2 regions of the Streptomyces sp. NPDC002870 genome follow, and region 2 is predicted to be linked to the other one. Evidence: riboswitches for the same ligand, from Rfam matches in the RefSeq annotation. Region 2 holds a riboswitch; the other holds the start of a gene.

Region 1 (3,402 bases), on a different contig from region 2:
TTGTGCAGATTGAGGTGCGAGACGTCGCCGCCGAACTTGCCCGGCTTGGCGAGGCCCACCAGCGCGTTGAGGTTGGCGCCGTCGACGTACACCTGGCCGCCGGCCTCGTGCACCTGCGCGCAGATGTCGGCGACATGCTCCTCGAACACGCCATGCGTGGACGGGTAGGTGATCATCAGGACCGAGAGCTCGTCGCGGTACTGCTCGATCTTGGCGCGCAGGTCCTCGATGTCCACCTCGCCGTCGTCGGCGGTCTTCACCACGACGACCTTCATGCCCGCCATCACCGCGCTGGCGGCGTTGGTGCCGTGCGCGGAGGACGGGATGAGGCAGATGGTGCGCTGATCGTCGCCGTTGGCCCGGTGATACGCGCGCACGGCCAGCAGACCCGCGAGCTCGCCCTGCGAACCGGCGTTGGGCTGGATGGAGACCACGTCGTACCCGGTGACCTCGGCGAGGCGCTCCTCCAGCTCGTGGATGAGCGTGAGGTATCCGGCGGCCTGCTCGACCGGCGCGAAGGGGTGGATCTGCCCGAACTCCGGCCAGGTGACCGGCTCCATCTCGGTGGTCGCGTTCAGCTTCATGGTGCAGGAGCCGAGCGGGATCATGCCGCGGTCCAGCGCGTAGTCGCGGTCGGCGAGCTTGCGCAGGTAGCGCAGCATCGCCGTCTCGGAACGGTGCTGATGGAAGACGGGGTGGGTGAGGTAGTCGTCCGTGCGCAGCAGGGCGGCCGGCAGGGTGTCGTCGGTCGCCGCGTCCAGCGCCTCGACATCGGCCTCGACGCCGAAGGCCGCCCAGACCGCGGTCAGTTGGGTACGGGTCGTGGTCTCGTCACACGCGATGGAGAGGTGGTCGGCGTCGACGAGGCGGAGGTTGACCCCGCCCTCACGCGCGGCGGCCACGACGTCCGCGGCCTTGCCCGGCACCCGTGCGGTCAGCGTGTCGAAGTACCCCCCGTGCACGACCTCGACGCCACCGGTCCGCAGCCCCTCGGCGAGGATCGCGGCGTACCGGTGGGTGCGCTGCGCGATCCCCCTGAGCCCCTCCGGGCCGTGGTAGACGGCATACATCCCCGCCATCACGGCGAGAAGCACCTGCGCGGTACAGATGTTGCTGGTGGCCTTCTCGCGGCGGATGTGCTGCTCACGGGTCTGCAGCGCGAGCCGGTACGCCTTGTTGCCGTCCGCGTCCTGGGACACGCCGACGAGCCGGCCGGGCAGGCTGCGCGCGAACTTCTCGCGCACGGCCATGTAACCGGCGTGCGGGCCGCCGAAGCCCATCGGGACGCCGAAGCGCTGCGTGGTGCCCACCGCGATGTCGGCGCCCAGCTCGCCGGGCGAGGTGAGCAGGGTGAGCGCCAGCAGATCTGCGGCGATGGTGACGATCGCGCCGAGCTCGTGCGCCTGCTCGATGACGGGCTTGATGTCGCGTACGGCACCGGAGGCGCCCGGGTACTGCAGCAGCAGGCCGAAGACGCCGCGCTCCGCGATCTCGGCGGGGATGCCGTCGCTGAGGTCGGCGGCGACGACCTCGACGCCGGTGGGCTCCGCGCGGGTCTCGATCACCGCGAGGGTCTGCGGCAGGGTGTCGGCGTCGACCAGGAAGACGCCGTTCTTCACCTTGCCGACCCGGCGGGCCAGCGACATGGCCTCGGCGGCGGCCGTGCTCTCGTCGAGCAGCGAGGCGCCGGAGGTGGGCAGACCGGTCAGATCGGCGACCATCGTCTGGAAGTTGAGCAGCGCCTCCAGCCGGCCCTGGGAGATCTCCGGCTGGTACGGCGTGTAGGCGGTGTACCAGGCCGGGTTCTCCATGACATTGCGCAGGATCACCGGCGGCGTGAAGGTGCCGTAGTAGCCAAGGCCGATCATGGGCGCCAGCACCTGATTGCGGTCGGCCAGCGTGCGCAGCTCGGCGAGCACATCCGCCTCGGTGCGCGCGCCCGGGAGGTTCAGCGCCTCCGCGCTCTTGATCACATCAGGCACCGCGGCGGCGGTCAGCTCGTCGAGCGAGCCGTAGCCCACCTGCGCCAGCATCTTCGCCTGAGCCCCGGCGTCGGGCCCGATGTGGCGCTGCTCGAAGGGGATGCCTTGCTCAAGCTGGGAGAGCGAAATGCGGTTGGCGGTCATTTAGGAGGCCTCCTGGTCTGACACGACCGGCGAAGGGCACCACGCGCGGATGCCCGGACGGCCTCCCCCTCTGTCATCTCAACCTGAGAGCTTCACCGGGGCGCACGCATGTGACGCTCCGGCTTTCACCGTCGGTGAGAGCGGATGCCGTCCGACGCCCGCCCTGCTTTCCAGAGTGACCTCGTCCGTGCGGTACAGGGGCCTGAGAGATTCCGGGGAGGATTTGCTCCTTCGGCGCCGCCGGTACCTTCTACCGGTGGACTCTCCCGCACGGGGTCAGCAGCCGCTTGACAGCCTACCAGCGCGCCCCCTCGCCGATCGCTCAAGTGGCCGACACCCTCGATGTGCACTTTTGTAGTATTTAATCAGCAGTTGCGACCTATTGGAGGGACCGTGCAGACCGATATCGATCCGCGCAGCCTGATCGGCCGCAAGGCGTTCGACCGCAACGGCCACAAGATCGGGACTGTGGACGAGGTGTACCTGGACGATGCCACGGGTGTGCCCGAGTGGGCGGCTGTGCGAACCGGCCTGTTCAGCCGGGACGCGTTCGTCCCGCTGGAGCCGAGCAAGCTCGTCGACGACAGCCTGCACGTCCCGTACGAGCGCTCGCTGATCAAGGATGCCCCGGACTTCGGAGTCGGTCGCCATCTCTCCCCGGAACAGGAGCTTCAGCTCTACCACCACTACGGCCTCGACCTCTCCGAAGGTCCCGAAACGCCCGCTCCCTCCTCGGGGGACCGGTCCTTCGGCCGAGTCGCAGGCCAGGAGGACTGACCCGCACTCTCCACCGCCGCGGGCCGCCCTACGAGCGGCAGCGGATCGGAGGGCTCCAGATCGGGGTCGTCGACCCGGAAGGTGCGTACGCGCCCCGGCGGCGACCCCGGCTCCTCGAACCGGACGGTGACCCGGCCGAGCCCGCTGCCCTGCACCCACCCCGCCCCGTACTCGGCATGCCGCACGTCGTGCCCGGCCGCCCAGCGCCGCGCCGCGAGCGCCTCGTGCTCCGCCCCACCCGCCCCGGCACCTGCTCCCGTCCCTGCCCTGGCCGCGCCGCCTGCCCCTGCCCCCGCTACGGCAGCGGTTCGGGTCCCTGCCCCAGCTGCGACCGCGCTCCCTGCTCCTGCTGCGGCAGCGGTTCGGGTCCCTGGCCCAGCCCCCGCCCCCGCCCCAGCTGCGGCCGCGGCTGGGGTCCGTGCCCCAGTTCCCGCCCCCGCCGCGACTCGGGTCCCCGCCTCTGCCCCGGCTCCCGCCGTGTCCTTGGTCGCGTGCGCGT
Region 2 (3,402 bases):
CGACGGGTCGTCCACCACGTCCTGGTTGGCCTCGACGACCTCACCGCTGATGGGGGAGTACAGGTCGCTGACCGACTTGGTCGACTCCAGCTCGCCGCAGGTCTCGCCCGCGGTCACCGTGTCACCGACCTCCGGGAGCTGTACGTACACCACATCGCCGAGCGCGTTGGCCGCGTGCTCCGTGATGCCGACCGTCGACACGCCGTCCTCGGCGGGCGACAGCCACTCGTGCTCCTTGCTGTAGCGCAGCTGCTGGGGGTTGCTCATGGCCTGAATTCTCCTGTACGCGGGGGAGTGCTGGTGAACGGGCGTGGTGCGGGCTCGATGATCACTTCTGGCGCTTGTAGAACGGCAGCGCGACGACCTCGTACGGCTCGTGGGCGCCGCGGATGTCGACGCCGACGCCCTCGGTGCCGGGAGCGGCGTGCGCCGCGTCCACGTACGCGATGGCGATCGGCTTGCCCAGCGTCGGCGACGGGGCGCCCGAGGTGACCTCGCCGATCACCTGACCGCCTGCGACGACCTGGTAACCGGCGCGGGGGACCCGGCGGCCCTCGGCGATCAGGCCGACGAGCTTGCGCGGCGGGTTGGTCCCGGCGCGCTCGGCTGCGGCCTCGAGGGCCTCACGGCCGACGAAGCGCCCGCCGTTGGCCGTCTTCTCGAACTTCACGACCCTGCCCAGGCCCGCGTCGAACGGGGTCAGCGCCGTCGTCAGCTCGTGCCCGTACAGCGGCATGCCCGCCTCCAGGCGCAGCGTGTCGCGGCAGGAGAGGCCGCAGGGGATCAGACCGGCCGGCTCTCCGGCCTCGGTCAGCGCCTGCCAGAGCTTCTCGGCGTGCTGCGGCTCTACGAAGAGCTCGAAGCCGTCCTCGCCGGTGTAACCGGTGCGGGCGATCAGCGCCGGGACACCGGCGACGGTGCCGGGCAGACCCGCGTAGTACTTCAGCCCGTCCAGGTCGGCGTCGGTCAGCGACTTCAGAATGCCGGGGGACTCGGGGCCCTGGACGGCGATCAGGGCATACGCGTCGCGGTCGTCGCGCACGTCGGCGGCGAAGCCGTCGGCGCGGGAGGTCAGCGCGTCCAGCACCACCTGGGCGTTGCCCGCGTTGGCGACGACGAGGTATTCGGGCGCCTCGCTCTCGCCCAGGCGGTAGACGATCAGGTCGTCGAGGATCCCGCCGTCCTCCTGGCAGATCATGGTGTAGCGGGCGCGGCCGACGGCGATGCTGCCGATGTTGCCGACGAGCGCGTAGTCGAGGAGGTCGGCGGCCTGTGGCCCGGTGACGGTGATCTCGCCCATGTGGGAGAGGTCGAAGAGACCGGCCTTGGTGCGGACGGCGTTGTGCTCGTCGCGCTCACTGCCGTACCGCAGCGGCATGTCCCAGCCCGCGAAGTCGGTCATGGTGGCGCCCAGCGAACGATGCAGGGCATCGAGGGCGGTCAGACGGGGGACGTTGCTCATAGATGTGGCTCCCAGGGCATGCTGGCGAGGACAATCCTCCCCATCTGTCATCGGAACCTGAGAGGTTCGTCGCGACCGCACGTATTGGTGGTCGTGACTTGCACCTTGGGTGGAGCCACTCGACAGCGGCTCGCTTTTCAGATCTGCCTCATCACACGCGGTACGGGGCCTGAGAGATTCAAGGGAGGGACTTGCTCCTTCGGCGCCCGGCGCACACAGTGGCCAGGACTCTCCCGCGTGGATTCAAGCGGCCGGTATGCAGTTGGCGCGCACATCATTGCACGCATCGTGGCGGAGTGGGGCGACAGGCCCATGGCTGCAATATGGTTGTGCCGCATTACCGTTTCTTTACACTTCATGGGCAAGGGTGGGTAACCCGGCATGGGGGAGGGTGATGACGTTGCAGCGGTCTGAGGCATACGCGACGACCGCGGGGGTGCCCGCCCCGCCGGGCGCGTCCGCCCGGCGACTGGCCGAGGCGCCCGCGCCCGTGCTGCGTGACCTGAGAGACCGCTCGGGGCACAGTCCGCGCAGTCTGGTCTTCGCCGCAGGTGACGTGGTGGTCGTCTCCGGCCTGCCCGGCAGCGGAAAGTCCACGCTGATCCGGCGCGCGGCCCGCGGCCGCGGCATCGACTCGCAGGACACCCGGGACCGCTGGGACGCGCGGATGCCGAAGCTCCTGCCGTACGCCGTCTACCGCCCGCTGGTCCGGATCGCGCACTACGCCGGACTGCGGCGCGCGCTGCGCTCCGGCGAGAGCGTCGTCGTACACGACTGCGGCACCCAGGCCTGGGTGCGGCGCTGGCTGGCCCGTGCGGCGCGACGCCGCGGCCGCGGCCTGCATCTGGTGCTCCTCGACGTCACGCCCGCGGTCGCCAGGGAGGGGCAGCGCGAGCGCGGCCGCGGGGTGTCGGGGTACGCATTCGCCCGGCACCGGCGGGCGGTGGGCCGTCTGGTCGGCGACGCGGAGGCCGGGCGGCTGCCCGCGGGCTGCGCCTCGGCGGTGCTGCTGGACCGGGACGCGGCGGGGGCGCTCGGCCGGGTCGGCTTCGAGGAGTCGAAGGCAGGCCCGTCGGGCGATTGAGGACGAGCGGCGCGAGAGGCCGCGCCCCCACCCGCCCCGGCGGGCCACCACGGCGTTAGGGTCGTGGCGCGCAACCGTGGGAACGCAGGGGGAGAAGGACAAGCACATGCAGACACCGGAGCATCCGCATCCGCATCCGTACGGCGGCTGGCCGGCGAACGAGCTCGAAGAGGTGCTCGCCGCATCCCTCGGCAACCCCTCCGCCGGAGGCCGCCTCGTCGAGGTGCTCGGCCGCAGCCAGATCTGGGTGCCGCTGCCCAACGGCGGCGGTCCGGACAGCCCGGACCTCGATCTGCCCACCATGGAGATCGACGGGGCCGCGTACGTCCCGGTCTTCAGCTCCGAGCAGCAGTTCCTGCAATGTGTCGGCGGCCATATGCCCTGCACCGTCGCACCTGCCCGCGAATTCGCCCGCGGACTGCCCCCGCAGCTCGGCATCGCCGTGAACCCGGGCGGCACGGTCGGCGCCCCGCTGCCGCCGCCCGCCGTCGCCGAGCTGTGCCGGGTGGGACGCACACCCCTGGACGGTCCGGCGACCGGCGGCCGGGTGCGGCTCTTCGAGCCCGACTGGCAGGAGGAGCCGGTCGACTTCCTCGCCGCCGCGGCCGGCGAGTTCGAGAGTTCCGGCGTCGTCCTCACCGCCCGCCGCGCGCTCGCCTCCATCGAGGGCGAGCCGCCGACCCTGTTCATCGGCGTCCAGCTCTCCTCCTGGGAGGCCGCCGAGCGCAACGCCCCGATGGACGCGCTCGGCCGGGCGCTGGGCCGGGCCCAGGTGGGCTGGCCGGTCAATCTCGTACTGCTGGACGTGGCGCAGGACCCCGTCGGCATATGGATGCTGGAGCGGGTGCGGCCCTTC

Evidence for each region. Region 2 has a riboswitch for glycine ahead of gcvT (glycine cleavage system aminomethyltransferase GcvT). Riboswitches for the same ligand answer to the same signal wherever they lie in the genome.
Region 1: linked by a shared signal. The riboswitch ahead of gcvP (aminomethyl-transferring glycine dehydrogenase) and the one ahead of gcvT (glycine cleavage system aminomethyltransferase GcvT) in region 2 are both predicted to bind glycine.

What each region holds. Positions count from the first base shown of each region.
Region 1 is NZ_JBIAPW010000006.1:10,287-13,688, reverse strand. It holds gene gcvP (aminomethyl-transferring glycine dehydrogenase) at 1-2,126, opposite strand, end outside; glycine riboswitch at 2,307-2,405, opposite strand; gene ACFYWY_RS09600 (PRC-barrel domain-containing protein) at 2,508-2,903, shown strand; gene ACFYWY_RS09595 (DNA polymerase IV) at 2,813-3,402, opposite strand, start outside.
Region 2 is NZ_JBIAPW010000011.1:218,483-221,884, reverse strand. It holds gene gcvH (glycine cleavage system protein GcvH) at 1-267, opposite strand, end outside; gene gcvT (glycine cleavage system aminomethyltransferase GcvT) at 329-1,462, opposite strand; glycine riboswitch at 1,611-1,708, opposite strand; gene ACFYWY_RS16875 (AAA family ATPase) at 1,857-2,546, shown strand; gene ACFYWY_RS16870 (enhanced serine sensitivity protein SseB) at 2,653-3,402, shown strand, end outside.